Regions from separate parts of the Duganella sp. GW821-FHT07F09 genome, predicted to be linked through region 3. Evidence: predicted binding sites of a transcription regulator. Region 3 holds the regulator's gene; each other region holds the start of a gene.
The links. Region 3 encodes sigma-54, which starts transcription at its own class of promoters, with help from an activator protein. Its sites were predicted from a motif close to TGGCANGNAANCTGCTTT; they were not measured.
Positions count from the first base shown of each region.

Region 1: a site for sigma-54 is predicted at 2,445-2,462, ahead of AC07P1_RS21985 (urease accessory protein UreD). Genes of this name have one in related genera too.
Region 2: a site for sigma-54 is predicted at 2,578-2,595, ahead of AC07P1_RS06385 (outer envelope protein). Genes of this name have one in related genera too.

Region 1 is NZ_JBWKQJ010000008.1:271,163-275,772, reverse strand. It holds gene AC07P1_RS21995 (DUF885 domain-containing protein) at 1-1,049, shown strand, start outside; gene AC07P1_RS21990 (NAD-dependent epimerase/dehydratase family protein) at 1,246-2,154, opposite strand; gene AC07P1_RS21985 (urease accessory protein UreD) at 2,494-3,369, shown strand; gene AC07P1_RS21980 (urease subunit gamma) at 3,386-3,688, shown strand; gene AC07P1_RS21975 (urease subunit beta) at 3,759-4,085, shown strand; gene ureC (urease subunit alpha) at 4,101-4,610, shown strand, end outside.
Region 2 is NZ_JBWKQJ010000002.1:295,050-299,659, forward strand. It holds gene AC07P1_RS06370 (ABC transporter permease) at 1-9, opposite strand, end outside; gene AC07P1_RS06375 (ABC transporter ATP-binding protein) at 1-1,540, opposite strand, end outside; gene AC07P1_RS06380 (GntR family transcriptional regulator) at 1,775-2,548, shown strand; gene AC07P1_RS06385 (outer envelope protein) at 2,692-3,549, shown strand; gene AC07P1_RS06390 (BMP family ABC transporter substrate-binding protein) at 3,590-4,610, shown strand, end outside.
Region 3 is NZ_JBWKQJ010000016.1:90,729-95,338, reverse strand. It holds gene AC07P1_RS30490 (protein-glutamate methylesterase/protein-glutamine glutaminase) at 1-865, shown strand, start outside; gene AC07P1_RS30485 (enoyl-CoA hydratase/isomerase family protein) at 947-2,032, opposite strand; gene hpf (ribosome hibernation-promoting factor, HPF/YfiA family) at 2,188-2,547, opposite strand; gene AC07P1_RS30475 (RNA polymerase factor sigma-54) at 2,623-4,104, opposite strand; gene lptB (LPS export ABC transporter ATP-binding protein) at 4,114-4,610, opposite strand, start outside.

The DNA of each region.
Region 1 (4,610 bases), on a different contig from region 3:
CGTCGTACCGCAATCTGCTGAAGTTCATGCGCGAGGAGTACGTGCCCGCGTCGCGCGAGGACCTGGCGGCGGAGAATCTGCCGGACGGTAAGGCCTACTACCAGTCGAAGATCGTCGAATTCACCACCACGACGATGAGCGCCGACCAGATCCACCAGATCGGCGTGAGCGAAATGGCCAAGATCCGCGCCGAGATGCTGGACGTGATCAAGCAGACCGGCTTCGAAGGCGACCTGCCTGCCTTCCTGCAGTTCCTGCGCACCGACTCGCGCTTCTACGCCAAGACGCCGGAGGAGTTGCTGATGCGCTCCGCCTGGGTCGCCAAGAAGTTCGACGCCAAGGTTGGCCAGTACTTCGGCTATCTGCCGCGCCGTCGCTTCGCCGTCATTCCGGTGCCGGACGACCAGGCGCCGTTCTACACGTCGGGGCGCGGTGGTCCTGGTGTTTATCTGGTCAACACCTACAATCTGCCGTCGCGGGCGTTGTACAGCATGCCGGCGCTGACCCTGCACGAATCGGCGCCGGGCCACGCGTTCCAGATGCCGGTGGCGATGGAGCAGAAGGGCCGTCCGGCGTTCCGCAACGCTTATATTTCGGCCTACGGCGAGGGCTGGGCGCTGTATAGCGAGCGGCTTGGTGTCGAGATGGGGATGTACGAGACGCCGTATGAGGTGTTCGGCATGCTCAGTTACCAGGCGTGGAGGGCTTCGCGGTTGGTGGTCGATACCGGCATCCACAGCAAGGGCTGGACACGTAAACAGGCGCAGGATTATTTGAAGGCCAATACGGCGTTGTCGGAGCACGAGATCGAGACGGAGGTGGACCGGTATATTTCGTGGCCCGGTCAGGCGCTGTCTTATTATTTGGGCGAGATGAGCATCATCAACGCGCGCAAGAAGGCCGAGGCGGCGCTGGGATCGAAGTTCGATATCCGTGCTTTCCACGACACGGTGCTGCAATTGGGTTCGGTGCCGCTGCCGGTGCTGGAGGCGCGTATCGATTTGTTCATCAAGGAGGGTGGCAAGAGTCCTTATCCGAATCTGGATTAAGGCTGCCGACGGCTCGTAGATGGCGGATTACGCTTCGCTAATCCGCCCTACGTGTTTCAGATTTTAGTAAGTGGGGTGGCCACCGCATGTTCAGCATGCGGTGGCCACTCTGGTTATAATCCCTCGTTGATCCACGTAGGGCGGATTAGGCGGTACGCCGTAATCCGCCACAGATCCGCCAGCGGCTCTTGCGGAGTCACGCGCCACCCGCGCGACCCAACATATCCTCGCTGATCCATTCGAGCACCGACGGCCGGTGCGGCTTCCACCCCAACTGCTCGCGCGCCCGCTTGCCCCGCACGCGGCTATTGGACCCCAGCCCGTACGACGCCATCTCATAACCCCATTCCTCCCTGGCCTGCTCCAGCGGCCAATCCTGCGCCTCGCCCAGGCCGAGCGCGCGTGCCATCGCCGCCGTCATATCGCGGAACGACGCCTCGCCGCTTTCGACGAAATAAAACGCGCCGGCCTCGGTCTTCTCCAATGCCAGCAGATACAGGTCAACCACATCGTCGATATGCACATTGGACCAAATGTTCAGCCCCGGCCCCACATGGCGCACGATGCCGCTCTTGCGCGCCTGCTTGAGCAGGCGAGGCAACTGCACGCTGTCGCGCGGCAGCGCGCCGTGGCCGTAGATCAGCGTATTGCATAGCACCGCCGAACGCACACCCTTGCCGGCAGCGGCCTGCACCAGGTTGTCGATGGCCACGCGGGCCGCCTTGTCCGCCGTCGGTTCCGGCAACCGGTCCTCGTAATACACCTTATCGGTGCCCAAACCACCGGAGGCGTCGCCGACGATGCTCGAACCGCTGGTGTGCAGGAACACCTTGCCCGAGCCGGAAAGACCCTCGATGATGGCTTCCACCGCCGTGCGGTTGTCACTGCTGGCCGCGTTGATGACGGCGTCCGCCGACCGCGCCTGCGCGATCAGCAGTTCGCGGTCGTCGAGCTTGCCGACCACGCCGGTCACGCCGATTTTTTTGAGCTCCTCGATTTGCTCCGGTTGGCGAACCAGCCCGATAACTTGATGGCCGGCCTTGACCAGTCCCGCCGCGATCGAACCGCCGATAAATCCCGCCGCGCCTGTGACGAATACCTTCATGTCGTGCTCCTGTTGAATTTGGATGCATCCAGTATGGCGGCGGAAGCGTTGCGCACAAAGACCTGACAGGGCAAAGCATACTTGCGGCTGAATCAATAGTTGATCCACGTAGGGCGGATTAGCGAAGCGTAATCGGCCATGCAGGCGCTTCGACGGCTCATAAATGGCCGATTACGGCGTTCCGCCTAATCCGCCCTACGTGACCATGTGGTTGTTTGCACCGCAATGGTGCATTTGCGCAAAATTGGTGCGTTAAATCCGGCTGTCCCAGGCCGTGCATCGCATTCTGCTGGCACACGGCTTGCATAGTACAGACATTATTTATAGAACCACCAACTCATGCCTGATTGCACCGCACCGTCCGACCTCGCCGCCAGCGCCGTCCACGCCGCCTGGCAGGCCAGTCTCACGCTCGGATTCGCGGACGACGCCGGCACCACACGGCTGTTCAATAACATCCACTACGGCCCGCTGCGCGTGCAGAAGGCGCTGTACCCGGAAGACGGCAAGGTGTGCCACGCCATCGTGGTTCATCCGCCGGGCGGCGTGGTTGGCGGCGACCAGCTGGCGATCGATATCGGCGTCGGCGACCGCGCCCATGCCTTCATCACCACGCCCGGCGCCGCCAAATGGTACAAGGCCAATGGCAAAGTCTCCCGCCAGGCCGTGCACCTGCACCTGAACGAAGGCGCCGCACTCGAATGGCTGCCGCAGGAAACCATCTTTTTTGATACCGCTAACGTGGTGCTCGAGCAGCACGTGGAACTGGCCGCCGGCGCCACCTTCATCGGCTGCGAGATCCTGTGCATGGGCCGTCGTGGCTCCGGCGAAGTGTTCAACACCGGCACCGTCACGCAGCGCAGCAGCATCCGCCGCGACGGTAAATTGATCTGGTGGGAGCAGGGCGCGATGGTCGGCGGTCGCCTCGGCAGCCCGCTGGCGCTGAATGGCCACACCGTCTGCGCCACCCTGATCGCCGCCGGCAAAGCGCTGCCGGCCGCCGTGCTGGCCGAGTCGTTGTCCCACATCCGCGCCGATATCGCCGCCGACGGCGACCACGCCTTCGGCATCACCCACACCAAGGGCGTGCTGGTGGCGCGCCATCTGGGCGACGACAGCGAAACCGCGCGCCGCCTCATGCTCACCGTGTGGCGCCGCGTGCGCCCGCATCTGCTGGAGCGCGAGGCCGTCACGCCGCGCATCTGGCAAACCTGATACTGGAACCCCGAACATGGATCTGACCCCAAGAGAAAAAGACAAACTGCTGATCTTCACAGCCGGCATCGTCGCCGAGCGCCGCCTCGCGCGCGGCCTGAAATTGAACTATCCGGAGGCGATCGCGTTGATCACCTGCGCCATCATGGAGGGCGCGCGCGACGGAAAATCGGTGGCCCAGCTGATGGCCGACGGCACCCAAATACTGACGCGCGACCAGGTCATGGAAGGGATACCGGAGATGATCCCGGACATCCAGGTGGAAGCCACTTTCCCCGACGGCAGCAAGCTGGTCACCGTGCACAACCCGATACCTTGAACCGCATCATGAATACCCATTTACGTTCCAACCCGAACCACCACATGACACCTTTTTTAAGGAGCTCACTATGATACCCGGTGAATATCTGCTCACGGAGGGCGAGATCGGCCTCAATGAGGGCCGCGAAACCGAGAGCGTGGTGGTGACCAACCAGGGCGACCGGCCGGTGCAGGTCGGCTCGCACTTCCACTTCTTCGAGGTGAACACGGAGCTCAAGTTCGAGCGCTGGAAGGCCTATGGCCGGCGCCTGAACATCGCCGCCGGCACCGCCGTGCGCTTCGAGCCGGGACAGCAGCGCACCGTCGAACTGGTGAAGCTGGGCGGGGACCAGAAGGTCTACGGCTTCAATGGAAAAGTGATGGGCAAGCTGGATACCAATCCACCGAAAAGCTAATAATAAAAGGCTAACATGGCTACAATCTCGCGCCGCGCCTACTCGGAAATGTTCGGTCCCACCAAAGGGGACCGCGTCCGTCTGGCAGACACCGAACTGTTTATCGAAATCGAGCACGATTACGCCATCTACGGCGAGGAAGTCAAATTTGGCGGCGGCAAAGTGATCCGCGACGGCATGGGCCAGTCGCAGCGCGTGCGCTCCGACCCGATGGTGATGGACACCGTTATCACCAACGCGATCATCATCGACCACTGGGGCATCGTCAAGGCGGACATCGGCCTGAAAGACGGCATGATCGCCGCCATCGGCAAGGCCGGCAACCCGGACATCCAGCCTGGCGTGACGATGATCATCGCCGGCGCCACCGAGATCATCGCCGGAGAGGGCAAGATCGTCACCGCCGGCGGCGTCGACACCCACATCCACTTCATCTGCCCGCAGCAGATCGAGGAAGCCTTGATGAGCGGCGTGACAACGATGATAGGCGGCGGCACCGGGCCGTCGGCCGGCACGTCCGCCACC
Region 2 (4,610 bases), on a different contig from region 3:
CCTGGACATGGTCCGCTCCCTGGTAGTCGAAATCGCCGCTCATCCACACGCCGATCTGGTTGATGCTGGTGCCGGCGGCCCGCACGGCGCGCGACAGGCGGCCGTCGGCCAGCACCGCGATGCGGTCGCTCAGCATGAATAATTCGTCGAGCTCCTCGGACAGGACCAGTACCGCCGCGCCCTGGTCGCGCATGTCGAGGATGGCCTGGCGTATCAGCATGGCGGCGCCGACGTCCACGCCCCATGTCGGCTGCGCGAACACCATCACCCTGGGGCCCAGCGCGATCTCGCGGCCGACGATGAACTTTTGCAGATTGCCGCCCGAAAGGCTGGAGGCGGCCGAACCCTCGCCGCCGCACTTGACGTTGAAGCGGGCAATCACCTTGCGCGCGAAGTCGCGCACCGCGCCACGCTGTATCAGGCCGTTCCTGACCATGCCGGTCCTGGCGGCCGGCAGATAGCCGGTCAGCAGCGCGTTGTCGGCCAGCGACAGCTCCGGCGCGGCGCCGCGTCCCAGCCGCTCCTCCGGCACGAAACCCAGACCCAGTTGGCGGCGGCGCGCCGCGTCGAGCGCGCCCACGTCCAGCGTCCCAAGGCGGATGCGGCCGGCGCCACCGCGCAGCGGCCGCTCGCCGGATATGGCCTTCAACAACTCCTGCTGGCCGTTGCCGGAGATGCCGGCGATGCCGACGATCTCGCCGCCGCGCAGTTCCAGGTTGATGTCCTTGAGCCGCGTGCCGAAGGGATCTTCGCTGTCGACCGTCAGGCCCTCGAGGGAGAGCATCATCTCGCCCGGCGCGCGCGGCGTGTTGACGCACACCGGCAGCTCGCGCCCGATCATCAACTCGGCCAGCGAGCGCGCGCTTTCCTGTTTCGGGTTGGCGGTGCCGGAGACGCGCCCGGCGCGCAACACCGTCGCCTTGTCGCACAGCGACTGGATTTCGTCGAGCTTGTGGCTGATATACAGGATGCTCACCCCTTCGGAGGCCAGGCGTCGCAGCGATTCGAACAATTTGAGCACCGCGTCGGGCGTGAGCACCGAGGTCGGCTCGTCCATGATCAGCAGCCGTGGCGACTGCAGCAGGCAGCGCACGATCTCCACCCGCTGCCGCTCGCCCACCGACATGCTGTGCACCAGCCGCTGCGGATCGAGCGGCAGGCCGTATTGTTCCGAAACGGCCCGGATGCGCGGCGCCAGTTCGGCCGGCGCCACCTTCTCGTCCAGCGCCAGCGCGATGTTCTCGGCCACCGTCAGCGTCTCGAACACCGCGAAGTGCTGGAACACCATGCCGATGCCCAGTTTGCGCGCGTCGTGCGGGGAATTGATATGGACCTGGCGTCCCTCCCATATCACCTGGCCGTCATCGGGCTTCGTCACGCCGTAGATGATCTTCATCAGCGTACTTTTGCCGGCGCCGTTCTCGCCCAGCACCGCATGGATCTCGCCAGGCATCACGGTCAGGTCGACATCCGCGTTGGCGACCACGGACGGGTAGATCTTCGAGATGCCGAGCATCTGCAGACGGGGTGCTTCCTTCATCCGCTGTCCTTATCGTATACAAAGTAGTTACGCCACCAGACGCAATTAGCATGCCACGAACATGCCACGCGCGATCCCGGGCGGCGCGCCCATCTGGACAGCACTGCGCACTAAAGATGACGAAAACATCACCAAAAACGTGCGCCGCATCCTCCGGGTTGTACACAAAGCGCCCGCCGGCGTGAGCACACTTCCTGCTTATACAGGCGTGTGTATCCAACGGAGATTCAATAGATGTCATCCACCAGTTCCGCACGCCCACAAGGCAAACGCACCAGCGCAGGCAAGGCCGAACCGGCCGCCCAGGCAACGGGCAAAGACATGCCGCTCAAGCGCGGCACCACCGGCGTCGACATGCGCATCTACCGCGCCGTCGTCAACGCCGTCATGAGCCACCGCCTGCCACCCGGCACCCATCTGGGCGAAGCCGATTTCTGCGAGCTCTATCAGGTCAGCCGCACCACCGTGCGCAAGGCGCTGCAACGGCTGGCGCACGACCACATCATCGAGCTGCGCCCCAATCGCGGCGCCGTCATCGCCTCGCCCACGCCGGAGGAGGCGCGCGACATCTTCGCCGCGCGCCGCGCCATCGAGCGCGAGATCATGCCGCTGGTGATACGCAACGCCACGCCGGCGTCGCTGCGGCAGATACGCGCCGCGCTCGAAGCGGAGGACCAGGCGCGCCGCACGGGCGACCGCGCCGGCTGGATACGGCTGGGCGGCGAGTTCCACATCCTGCTGGCCGAACTGGCAGGCAACCACGTGCTGCTGCGCTTCATGGCGGAACTGGTATCGCGCTGTTCGCTGATCATCGCGCTCTACGAAAAGCCCGGCGCGCCGATGTGCGGCAACCACGAACACCAGGATCTGGCGACCCTGATCGAGCAGGGAAAAGTCGCCGAGGCGACGCACCTGATCGAGCACCACCTGCTGGAAATCGAAGCGCGCCTGCGCCTCGACACCACCCACAAAAAGGTCAACCTGGCCGAAGTCCTCTCAGGTTTTTAAGGCGCATGCAAAAAACATCTGGCCCCGTCTGGCCCGCAAATTGCTAGAAAAGAGAACGAGATTGAATCCAATCCTCAAGCGGGATTGGATACAAAAATAGTTCGTTCATACCGCCTCTTCACCCACTGACTGGAGTTCGCATGATGTCTCAACTCGTAACCCGTACCGCCGCAGTACTAGTGGTTCTCGCCGGCTGCGCCGGCGCCGCCCAAGCCGCCGACTGGAGCGATACCTACCTCGGCTACCGCTACGGCACCAGGTTCGCCGAGCCGTTCAACGACACGGACATCACCAAGAACATCGTCAACTTCAGCCACGTCTCGGGCTACAAATACGGCAAGAACTTCATCAACGTCGACTTCCTGATGTCGTCCCACGACGACCCATCGTCGGCGGGAGCGGCCAGCGGCGCGCACGAAGCGTACGCCGTGTACCGCCACACGCTCGACCTGGGCAAGGTCACGGGAAGCAATTGGGCCTTCGGTCCGGTGCGCGGCGTCGGCGCCACCCTCGGCTTCGACTACAACAGCAAAACCGACGCCGGCTACAACTCCAAGAAGCGCATGGTCGTCGCCGGGCCCACCCTGATGATGGACGTACCGGGCTTCCTCGACATCAGCCTGCTCGCGCTATGGGAGAGCAACGCGCCGTTCAACACCTACACCAACGTCGCCACGCCGCGCTACCGCTACGACACCCACGCCATGCTCACCGCCGCATGGGGCATCCCGTTCAACATCGGCATTCCGCTGTCGTTCGAGGGTTTCGCCAATTTCATCGACAAGAAAGGCAAGGACGAATTCGGCGGCGACACCGCGCGCGAAACCAACATCGACATGCAGATCATGTACGACGCCAGCGCCGTCGTCAGCGCGCCGAAGAACACCTTCAAGATCGGCGTCGAATACCAGTACTGGAAAAACAAATTCGGCAACTCGGACAAGAACAACCCGGGCGCCACGGCCAGAACGCCGATGGTCCGCGCGGAATACCATTTCTAGTCCACTCTCAATCCAATCTCGATACCGCTAAAGGAACCGCATGATGAATCGTCGCACAATGATCGCGCTGGCCACGCTGGCCGCCTCCCTCGGCGCCGCCGCCCTGCCCGCGCTGGCGGCCGAACCGCTGAAGATCGGCTTTGTCTACGTCGGCCCGGTCGGCGACGCCGGCTGGACCTACGCCCACGACCAGGGCCGCCTGGCGATGGAAAAGGCGCTGGCCGGCAAAGTCAAATCCACCTACGTGGAAAACGTGCCGGAGGGCGCCGACGCCGAACGCGTGATCCGCAAGCTCGTCGCCGAAGGGAACAAGCTGATTTTCACCACCTCGTTCGGCTACATGAACCCGACCGAGAAGGTGGCCAAGTCGGCCCCCGGCGTGGTGTTCCTGCACGCCACCGGCTTCAAAAGCGGCAAGAACCTGGGCACCTACGAATCGCGCCTGTACGAGGGCGCGTACCTGAACGGCATCCTGGCCGGCAAAATGACCAAGTCCAAGACCTTGGGCTTCATCGCCTCCTTCCCGGTCCCTGAAGTGATCCGCAACATCAACGCCTTCACCCTGGGCGCGCAAAGCGTCAACCCCGGCATCAAGACCAAGGTGATTTGGGTGAACTCGTGGTACGACCCGGCCAAGGAACGCCAGGCGGCGGAAACCCTGGTGGCGCAAGGCGCCGACGTCATGGCGCAGAACACCGACTCGCCGGCCACCTTGCAGGTCGCGCAGGAAAAAGGCGTATATGCCTTCGGCTGGGACTCGGACATGTCGCGCTTCGCGCCGAAGGCCCACCTGACCGCCGCCACCAACGACTGGTCCGGCTACTACATCGACGCCGCCAAGGCGGTCCTCGCCGGCACCTGGAAAACCGGCGACTATCGCGGCGGCCTGAAAGAAGGCATGGTCAAGATGTCGAAGCTGAACGCCGTGGTTCCGGCCGACGCGGGCAAGATCTTCGAAGAGAAGAAGGCCGCGCTGACGGCGGGCACCTTCAACCCGTTCACCGGTCCGATCAAGGACCAGTCGGGCGCGGTCAAGTACGCGGCCGGCGTCGCCGTGCCGC
Region 3 (4,610 bases):
CAAAAAACTCATGCTGGAGCGCCCCATCCCCGTGGTGATCTGCTCCACGTTGACCGAAAAGGGGGCGGCGACCACCATGAAGGCCCTCGCCGCCGGCGCGATAAGCGTGGTTGCCAAGCCCAAGTTGGGGCTGAAGCAATTTTTGGTGGACAGTTCGGAGGATTTGTCGAGTGTCGTCAAGGCTGCGGCGCGCGCCAACATGGCCGGTGTCTCCCGACGGGTCCTGGCGCCCAAGCCCGCGCCCAAGCTCTCCGCCGACGCGATCCTGGCAGCCGGCAGCCACGCACTCGTCCAGACCACCGAAACCGTGGTGGCCATTGGCACGTCCACCGGCGGCACCCAGGCACTGGAGTTCGTGCTGACCGCGCTGCCGCGGGTTTGCCCGGGCATCGTTATCGTGCAGCACATGCCGGAACACTTCACCGAAGCCTTTGCCAAGCGTCTCGACGGCCTGTGTCAAATCGAGGTGCTGGAAGCCAGGAGTGGCGACAGGGTGGTTCCAGGCCGGGCATTGATTGCACCCGGGGGGCATCACATGCTGCTCAAACGTAGCGGAGCGCAGTATCTGGTGGAAATCGTCGATGGGCCGCTGGTCAGCCGCCACCGCCCTTCGGTGGACGTGCTGTTTCGCTCCGCCGCAAAGTATGCCGGCGCCAACGCGATGGGCATCATCATGACCGGCATGGGCGACGACGGCGCCCGCGGCCTCAAGGAAATGCATGATGCGGGCGCAACAACGCTGGCCCAGGACGAGGCCAGTTGCGTGGTCTACGGGATGCCCAAGGAGGCGGTAAAACTGGGCGTGGTCGATCGTGTTTTGTCCTTGGACGACATTCCCGCCGCGATCGTCAGCCATGCCAGGTGATTTCGGCGGCCGCGCTTCCATGGCGGCCCGCGCCGACATGGCCGGCGACGCGCGGCGCGCGGTGGGGACACCGGCGGGGCGCTAGGCCAGATGGCGCAGCGGGTGCGCATAATCCGGCCACACCGGCTCGAACAAGCCGCGCACCATCTCCCCGCTCACCCGCTCCAGCGACGGCGGCTGCCATGCCGGCGCGCCATCCTTGTCGATGACCAGCGCGCGCACGCCCTCGATCACCCCGCCATTCTCGAACGCGCGCCGCACCAGCGCGCGCTCCATGCGCAGGCAAGCGGCCATGTCCAGCCCCGCGCCGCGCTCGATCAACTCGTGCGTGACGCACATCATCAACGGCGAACGGGTCGCCATCATCGCCACCGTGGCGCGCGCGAACTCGCCGCCGTCCGCCTCCAGCGAGGCGACGATGGCCGGCACCGATCCGGCGCCGAAGTGGCGGTCGATATCGCCGCGCCGCGCCTCCAGCCTGCCCGCCCCGGCGGCGCCCTTGAACGGCTCCGCGAAGGCCGCGATCGCCTCGACCAGTTCCGCGCCCGGGGTCGATTCCAGTATCGCGTACAGCGGCTCCAGCGCGTCCACCGGCACATAGTGATCGGCCAGGCCGGCATACAGCGCGTCGGCCGCGCCTATCGTCACGCCGGTCACGCCCAGATAGCGCCCCAGCCCGCCCGGCGCGCGCGACAGGAAATAGCTGCCGCCCACATCCGGGAACAGGCCGATGTTCACCTCCGGCATCGCCATCTTCGTGCGCCCGGTGACGATGCGCACCCGGCTGTCCGGTCCGCTCTGCGCGATGCCCATGCCGCCGCCCATGACCACGCCGTCCATCAGCGCGACGTACGGCTTCGGATAGCCGTGCACCAGGTGGTTGAGCGCATACTCCTCGGTGAAGAAATCCTCGAGCAACGCGCTGCCGGCCTGCGGCGTGGCGCGCCCGGCCTCGTAGAAGAAACGGATATCGCCGCCGGCGCAGAAGGCCTTCTCGCTGCTGGAGCGGATGACGACGGCGGCGACGGCGGAGTCGTCGCGCCACGCCAGCAGCGCCGCCGTGATCGCGCGCAGCATCTTCAGCGACAGCGAGTTCAACGCCTTGGGCCGGTCCAGCGTGATGAAGCCGGTGCCGTTGACGATGCTGGTGTGGACCAATTCGCTCATGATGTCGCAACCCGTGATGAAAAACCCCATTCTACCGCCACCTAAACGGGATAAATTATTTTCATCGAATCGAAAGGGGACAAAAGCGGACACAACAAGCGGACACAAAAAAGGGCGCCCTTGCGCCCTTTGTTGGATGGTGCCGGAGGCCGTTGTTATAGGGCGGCGGCAGCGGGTTCGTAGCTATCCGGGAGATGCTTGATCGCATCGTGGCCGTGCTGCTGAACTTTGGATTTGTATTTCATGACCTGCCGGTCAAGCTTGTCGACCAGGGTGTCGATCGCGGCGTACAGGTCTTGCGACAGGCTTTCCACGTACACGGTTTTACCCGACAGACGCAGATTGATTTCAGCCTTCTGGCGTTTGGATTTCTCTTTAAGGTTATCTACAGTCAGAATGACAGCAATATCAATAACTTGATCGAAGTGACGAGTGACACGTTCCAGTTTGTTCTGTACGTATTCGCGGATGGCCGCGGTCACTTCGAGATGATGTCCACTGATGGTCAGATTCATACACGCTCCTAAAGATAAATGTCGCTTACGGTCAGTGCCGCGCCCATTGCGGCCGGGCGCACAGTGACCAAGTAACTACAAAGACTTGCGGAGACTGACGGGAGGGATTTTCAACGCTTCGCGATATTTGGCAACAGTGCGTCGCGCAATCACCATGCCTTGTTCCCCCAGCATGTCCGCAATCTTACTGTCGGATAAAGGATTTTTAGGGTCTTCAGCTCCTGTCAATTGCACGATGAGTGCCCGTATCGCCGTCGAACTTGCTTCACCGCCCGCTTCGGTGGCGACATGGCTACCAAAGAAATATTTCAACTCAAACATGCCGTGCGGCGTCAGCATGTACTTTTGAGTCGTCACCCGAGAAATAGTGCTCTCGTGTAAACCCAGTGTATCAGCAATTTCGCGAAGCACAAGGGGCCGCATGGCAACGGCGCCGTGCGAGAAAAAGTTCTTTTGTCTTTCTACTATCGCTTGCGCCACGCGCAGGATGGTGTCGAAGCGCTGGCGCATATTCTTGATCAGCCACTTGGCCTCCTGCAGCTGGGCGCCCATCTGGCCCTCGCCTTTGCCCTGCTTGAGCAGGTTGGCGTACATGGCGTTGACCCGCAGGCGCGGCATGACGTCGTTGTTGAGGCTGACCTGCCAGCCGCTGCGCGACTTCTTGACGATCACGTCCGGCACCACGTAGTCCGACACGTCCGAGGCGAACGCCGACCCCGGATGCGGATTGCACAGACGGATGACGGCCTGCGCCTCGCGCAGGTCCTCGTCGTCGCACACCAGCGCTTTTTTCAGCTTGTTGAAGTCGCGCTGGGCGAACCACGTCAAATGGTTTTCGACGATGGTCAGCGCCATGCGCCGCGTCACCAGCGCGATGCCGGGCAGGCGCTTGATCTGCAGCGCCAGGCATTCGGAGGCGTTGCGCGCGCCCACGCCCATCGGGTCGAAGCTTTGCAGCATCGACAAGGCGGTGCGCAGTTCGTCGATGTCGACTTCCAGTTCCTCCGGCAGGCGCGCGTGGATCTCCTCCAGCGGCTCCTCCAGGTAGCCGTTCTCGTCGAGCGCGTCGATGATCAGCTCGACCAGCGCGCGGTCGCGCATCTCCAGCACCGTCACGCGCATCTGCTCCATCAGGTGCTCGCGCAGGGTGCAGTGGTTGGCCTCCAGTTGCGGACGCGCGTCCTCGTCGTCGGGAGCCTTGCTGCGGCCGGCGTCGCTCCAGTCGACATCGGCCTCGCTGCTGGTGCTTTCGGTATCGGCGGCCGGGCCGTCGTAGTTGTCGGCGTCGGCGGGCGCCGGCGCGTCCTGCTGGTTCGGCGGGCCTTCGGACGGGGCCTCGCCGGACGGCGCCTGCTGGCTGATGGCGCCGTCGGACAGCAGCCGCAGCGAACGGTCGAGCGGGTCGTCCAGGCGCTCGAGCAAAGGGTTATCGGTGAGCAGTTGCTCGAGCTCCTGGTGCAGCTCCAGCGTGGACAGCTGCAGCAGACGGATCGACTGCTGCAGCTGGGGTGTCAGCGCGAGGTGCTGCGACGTGCGCAGTTGCAATGACTGTTTCATGGGGCGCGATTACATTCTGAAGTGTTCACCCAGGTACACGCGGCGCACCGACTCGTCGGCGATGATGTCGTCCGGCCGGCCCGAAGCCAGCACCGAGCCCTGGTTGATGATATATGCGCGGTCGCAGATGCCCAGCGTCTCGCGCACATTGTGATCGGTAATGAGGACGCCGATATTGCGTTCCTTGAGGAAGCGCACGATGCGCTGGATCTCAATGACGGCAATCGGGTCGACCCCGGCGAAAGGTTCGTCGAGCAGCACGAAGCGCGGGTTGGTGGCCAGCGCGCGGGCGATCTCCACGCGGCGGCGTTCGCCGCCGGACAGCGACAGCGCCTGGTTTTCGCGCAGCTTTTCGATTTGCAGATCGGCCAGCAGGGTATTGAGCCGTTCATCAATGGCAGCCTTGGATAAAGGCTTGCCGTCCACTTTCTGGATTTCGAGGACGGCGCGGATATTCTCTTCCACGGTCAGCTTGCGGAACACCGAAGCCTCCTGTGGCAGGTAGG